DNA from 2 places in the uncultured Alteromonas sp. genome. Region 2 is predicted to be linked to the other one. Evidence: predicted binding sites of a transcription regulator. Region 2 holds the regulator's gene; the other holds the start of a gene.

What was found. The regulator LexA, encoded in region 2, represses DNA repair genes until DNA is damaged. The targets are predictions, from matches to a motif close to TACTGTATNNNNATACAGTA.
Region 1: the regulator LexA is predicted to act here: its motif matches at 1,741-1,760, upstream of AAC006_RS09240 (YebG family protein).

Annotation. Positions count from the first base shown of each region.
Region 1 is NZ_CAXBMP010000009.1:67,925-71,241, reverse strand. Features, by position in the region: gene rpsF (30S ribosomal protein S6) at 1-46, opposite strand, end outside; gene AAC006_RS09245 (HAMP domain-containing sensor histidine kinase) at 289-1,461, opposite strand; gene AAC006_RS09240 (YebG family protein) at 1,806-2,093, shown strand; gene AAC006_RS09235 (PAS domain-containing methyl-accepting chemotaxis protein) at 2,182-3,317, opposite strand, start outside.
Region 2 is NZ_CAXBMP010000004.1:36,249-39,565, reverse strand. Features, by position in the region: gene coxB (cytochrome c oxidase subunit II) at 1-285, opposite strand, end outside; gene lexA (transcriptional repressor LexA) at 933-1,559, opposite strand; gene AAC006_RS04485 (VCBS repeat-containing protein) at 1,700-3,317, opposite strand, start outside.

The sequences.
Region 1 (3,317 bases), on a different contig from region 2:
CACTCTGATCAGGGTGAACCATAAATACGATTTCGTAATGACGCATTATTGCTCCTTACGGTTGTAGCCTCGACAGTACAGCCAGACTGTATAGAGACAAGGAACCTAGTTAGGGTGGCTGTAAGGGCGCGGATTATACGCACATACCCGCTTTTGTACAAGCATTAATCACCGGAAAATTTTACATTTGTACGTGTTTTGATGAAATTTAGCTAGATACGCTAAATGATGGGGTAGCGGGGTTCATGGACGTTAAAAAAGGCTAAGCGCGAGGCTTAACCTTCATGCTTACAATGCTGCCTTAAATGAAAACACGGTTTCATTTTCATCTGAATGCACCATCAGACTCCCCTTATGGGCTTCCGCAATTTGCGAGGCGATAAACAATCCTAGACCTAATCCACCGGTCTTTTTGTTTTTTTCGTTTCGCCAAAATGGATGAAATAGCTTATCTATGACATCCGCACTTATTGGAGTGCCTCCGTTAGATACGCTTAATGTCAGTGTTTCTTCTTCGATATTCGCCATGACTTTGATAGGTTGCGCTGCATCGCCATGCACTATCGCATTAATCAGCAAGTTAGACAGCAACTGGCTGATACGCTCTGGGTCACATGAAAATGTGCCGTCTATAATGATATCCGCAAGTATCTCTCGGTCTGGATGCAGGCCCGAAAGTTCACTTACGGTGTGTACTAGTACACTTTTTAAATCACTTGCTGGTTTAACGTTTAATTGAATACCTTTGCCCATTTGACCATGCGTAAAGTCCATCACGTCACTAATGAGCCGCGTCATACGTTTAGCGCTATTATCCATTCGGGCCAGTACTTTTTGGGAAGTCGCATCGCTGGCGTGATCAACAAGAAAGTCGACCCCCATTTTAAGTGCCGACAAAGGTGTTCTTAAATCGTGGCCTAAAATGGCGATATATTGCTCTCGCAATTTAGCGGCAGCTTGCTCGCTGATGAGATCGGTTTCAACCGCAGCTAAACGATCGTCAACTTCCATTTGCCTCGATATTAACTCAGCAAACGACTTAATTTGACTTTCAATCTTATCTGTTTTTAAAACTGCAGGACGTGGATCTAAGCCGCATAATGTTCCAAAAAAATCGCCGTTTTGGTTGTAAATGGGAAATGAAAAGTAACTTTCAAAGCCATACATCTTAGGAATTTCACTTTGGCGATAAACATCATCTTTCTTTGCGTGTTCAATGACGATGGCTTTTGTAGATTTTCTGACTTGGCTACAAAACGTTGTTTTGTTATCGAGTTGATCGCCCGGAATTAAATTGAAGTTCACTTGGTCATATACTGCGCACATTGTCCAGTTATCTTCTGTCACTCTGGCTACGCAGATAAAGCGAAGACCAGTGACATCTGATAACATTTTCATTATATGTGGTACAGCTTCTATCGATTGAATAGTGCGAATATCACGCTCAATTGAAGAACTCATTACTTCCTCTTTGTATCTAAGTCACCCATATCACGCCGACTGTCGGCACTCGATTTCCCGCTCTAGCAAGAAAGACTCTTGTGCCTAGTGATAAATTTACTGTTCTTCGTGGCTGTTTAACTAGCTACAGGCTGCAACCAATGTGAACGAAACCGGTAAATTTTTGAATATAGACATGACGATGTGAAAGCTGTTTTCCAACGTACGTTTTAAAATACATCCAAGCGTACTTGGTCACTATACTTAAGTTGTAAAAAAATAATATCAAAAAACTTTAAATACTGTTTATTTATCCAGTTAAATATTGTACAGTTTTATTGTCTATTCATTTAAGGGGACCTACCATGGCCATTACCACACAGTATGTTGTCACGCACAAAGGGGTAGAAAAATTGGTAACTACCGATAAAAAAGAAGCAGATCAGTACGATAAGATGCTCGACGCTGCCGACAACCTTGCTGAATACATTCAAGCAAAGGGCTTAGGCATTGACGATAGCATTGTTGAAGAACTCACAATTATGTTGTCGAAAAATAAAGACAAGGTGAGCAAGATTTTTAAAGGCGCGACAGCACAGAGTGTACTAGAAGATGAGAGTGCCGACGTAGTAAAGCTTAAAGCCAACGGATAAGCATAGCAGAAAAGCTCGGCGTGCTTTTAAGTGGAACGAACGTAAATAGAAAATGGTTCAAAGCACGCTAAAAAATAAACAGCACAGATTATCCTGTGCGTTTATCCGTGTTAAAACGAGCAATTAACCCGTTAACTTGATTTACGGTGTCACGAAGATCTCGACCCACTTTGAGCGAGGCTTCTGAAGACTTCTGCGTTTCTTCTGCACTATCAGCAACATCGACCAGCTGCTGATTAATATGCTCAGCCACGGTACTTTGTTCTTCTACAGCAGAAGACATTTCTACGGTAGCTGAGGCAATACCACTTACCGCATTATTGATTTCTTGTAGCGCGCCTCGGGTTTCTTCAACAATGGCACTACCGTGTTCAGCAGACACCAACCCTTCTGAAGATACCTTTACGGCCCGTTCTGTTCTATCAACAAGTTCTTTAATGATATTGTGAATTTTATCGGTGGACACCCGGGTTTTAGAAGCCAAGGTACGAACTTCATCGGCAACAACAGCAAAACCGCGTCCCTGCTCGCCAGCGCGGGCGGCTTCTATAGCGGCATTAAGTGCTAGCAGGTTTGTTTGATCAGCGATGCTAGAAATGATGCTAGCGGCTTCGCCTATATCACTGGTGGATTGGGCAAGCTCGGTAACCGTATCGGAAATCGACTCCACCGCGCCTTTTAATGACAGTATAGCCTGCATCGCTTCTTCAGCTTTGTCGTTACCCATTTGTACGTTAGTTGCGGCAGTTTTGGCACTAACAGCATTGCTCTCTACTCGCTCAGCCACTTCTTGAATAGCCTGACTCATTTGAGTTACCGCTGTGGCAATTTGCTGGGTGGCAAGATTTTGCTGAATAATCGTTTTGCTGGTTAGCTCGGCTTGGCTGTGAGTTGAAACCGCAATATCTTCCAACCCCTCAGATGCATCTTTGATGCGGGTCAACGCCGTGCGCGTACGCGCGAGTTCACAGCCTAACGCCAACTTAGCCTGAGCAATATAATCAACATCGGCATAATACGTTTGTGCCACGAGTTCATTACTATAACTAGCAGGGCTTAACGAAAGAAATTCCCGCCAATAGCTCCGACTTTTTGCCGATTGCCACGCCATCATAATCAGTAGCGCAATGAAAGTAACACCCAGGGGTACCAAACCCGCGGTAAAACCAATGGCTACCAATAATAATAAACTTACCACTATCATGGGTAACATGGGTGAAAGTG
Region 2 (3,317 bases):
AATAGCCATAAGAATAAGAATGATGAAAGGCACGACCGTCCATGCAATTTCCACTTTTACATTTTCATGGAAGTGAGCGGGCTTAGCGCCTCTGGATTTACGGTGCAAGTACATGGAGGCAAACATAACCCCGAAAACCGCAACAGCAATTGCGATACAGATAAAGAACATCAACATATGCAGGTCGTAAACTTGACCACTTATGTCTGTTGCGCCTCGGCGCAAATTTATGGAAGAGCCTTCGCCCGTTGCTGCATCAGCAAACAGTAGTGGCGAGGTAAGCAAAAGTGGAAGCCCGTAAAGCCACTTTGTCACTTGTGTCGCCGCTTGTGTCGTTACTCGTTTCACTCAACACCTCCGTTATAACAGAAGCATTGACGCACTGGTTGCGCTGCGCTTCTGGCAACTGATACCCGAAATCCAACTTTTAACTTAACTATCTAGCCTTAGTTGTAAACCAAAGTTACATCTATTGTTATTATTTTGTTAAATACAGTATAAGAATTGCTCAATAAAACGCACAAGTCTAGTCTTTTCTAAGAAAAAACAATTGCAGCGTTGAATTTTTAATCAAAAGTTGTATGTAAGAGAAATGACACATACAACAGCGTATGGATGCTGTAGCGGTAATTAGTGAGCTTGTTTGAAACGCTCATTTTGAACGAGATAGGCAAATAGAAGCTGCCAATAAGTTTCTTATAATCAAAAGCTAGTTGCGTAATTTTGATTGTTTTTCAAACAAAATAGGTGACAAAAATAGCGCTAGCTAGCACTGAAAAGGGTGACATAAATAGAAGAAAATATGTGGGAGCGGTATCTGGTGGCTTTTAAGAGATTTCTTAGGCTTAAATACGATTATTGTGTAAGCAAGGTATGGTAAACATACAAAAAAGCGGCCTATAAGCCGCTTTCTTTACTAAATAGCTAAAAGGTTACATCCAGTCAGCATTTCGAATAACACCAACGGCAATCCCTTCAATGGAGAAAGGCTCTGACGCTAAGTCGACTTTAATAGGTGAAAATTCATCATTTTCAGCGTGAAGTAATACTTCGCGGCCACGCTTTTCAAGGCGTTTAACAGTAACGTCTTCATCGACACGTGCCACTACCACCTGCCCATTATGGACATCCGTAGTACGATGCACGGCTAGCAAGTCACCATCAAGTATACCAATGTCTTTCATACTCATACCGCTTACACGAAGTAAGAAGTCAGCGTGAGGCTGAAACAGGGCAGGGTCGACCTTATAATGAGACTCTATATGCTCTTGCGCTAGAATCGGCTCGCCCGCAGCCACTCGGCCAATAAGAGGAAGACCTTCTTCTTCAGGGGTTTCATCTTCAAGTGGAATATTCAACTTAATACCACGAGAAGTGCCTGGAAGGATTTCGATGACGCCTTTACGGGCCAACGCTTTTAAATGTTCTTCAGCGGCATTCGCAGAACGAAAACCTAAATGACGGGCAATTTCTGCACGGGTAGGCGGCATGCCAGTTTCGAGCATCGTTGTTTTTATAAGCTCGAGAACTTCTGTTTGTCTTGCTGTGAGTGGGCGCATAAAAGACCTGTCTGTCTATACAGTTCCTGTAAGTATATACACCTAAAAGGAAATGACAAGCATTGGATGCTATTTACATGCTTCGAACACTTGCCATAAAAAAAGAGCCCTACCTTAGTAGAGCTCTCTGCAAACGTCTACTAATGCACCCATATAGCGCTAGAATAGGTAGACGTTTGTATTTCAAGGTTCCCTGAATCAGCTTTGCGCACTTTCAAATTTCCGTAATCTTGACCTTGCCGACTTGCAAACGCAGGACCGCGCCACCTTACAAAGCCATCGGTTCCAAAGCTAACAAGATGGCTATAAATGTTAAGTGAGAAATCGGCTGTATTATGGCTAACGCCAATAAGATTCTGGTTTTGTTCAGTAGTTACATCAGCTTGAATATTAGAGATATCTGCAGGTATGCTCGCACGCAAGCTCTCGGTAAGCGCCTCACCAGAAAAGTCATAAACAATCAGCTCATCATCATAATTCGTACACGCTAATTCCGGCTGCTCATCTGAGTCTGCATTAATAGTAATTAGCTGATCACATATACCGTCCACCGACGCGGCTTGTGATAATCCTGCATCGGTTATCTTTAATACTTCCATGCCAGACTCGTTAGTTGTCAACGCTACAAATGCACTTCCGTTTGAAATAAAGGGAGCGAGGTGCGTGACATGACCGATATTATAGTTAGCAATAATCAATTGGTTTTGAATATCAAAAATATTCAGTTCAGTCCCAATCATTACTAATGCGTCAGTGAAGCCATCGAAATTCATGTCTAAGGCTTCAATTATGCCAATATTGCTATTACTACTTGAATCATACTGCCAGTGAACCTCACCATTGTGTAGCTGGATAGCGGCGAAGCTTCCATCGTAATAATTGGTTGTCGATGTAAACAAATCACCTGCACCATCATTGTTAAAGTCGGTTGCTATAGAATTAGTGCCTGCGCCCCAGTTCTCTGAAACAGTATCACTTAGTTCTATATTTCCCTCTTTATCCAACATGATATAGCGTGACGAGCCATAGCCACTTTCAGTTGAAGAAATAAAGAATATTGCACGCTCATCATTGTCGATGACATTTGCCCAACCAGCTGACGAAAAGCTATCTAACTGTACTTCTGCTGTATTTTCTTTGATAGTAATTGTGCTGCCATTCAGTTCTGCGGTGATAAGTTCATCAGCGCCAGTACTCGAAACACCGGTTCCCCACAACACCTCTGTTGAACCATCATTATCTATATCACCTACTGTAATTGATGATACACCATGGTCTTGTGAACTCACTCGCCATAGCTCACTCAATTTATCATCGATCATTGTGTAGGCAGTAACGTCTCCCCATTGGCAATCGCCGACAAGGAGGACAGATTGTCCAGACAAAACTGCATCATTGATATCGCATGTGTTGAAGTTATCAAAATTATCCAGCTGCACTTTGGTAATCGCTGAGTACACCTCAATATAGCCCCAATAATCAGCACCCACGATTTCACTCACACCATCCCCGTCAAAGTCAGGAACCGCAATATGCGCATCGCCGAAACCATTACTTTTGACCCACTGATTTTCACCAGTTGCTAAGTCATAAACGAAACCACTATTAGCGACAAGCTCCAGTGCTGAATCATCATCAACATTGGCGACAGCGATTTCTTTTGCATTACCAACATTAAAACTAAATAGCGTAGTTTCTGGTGAATCTAAGGCAATAACATTGGCCGTGGTATCATCGCTATAATATTCAGCAGCAACG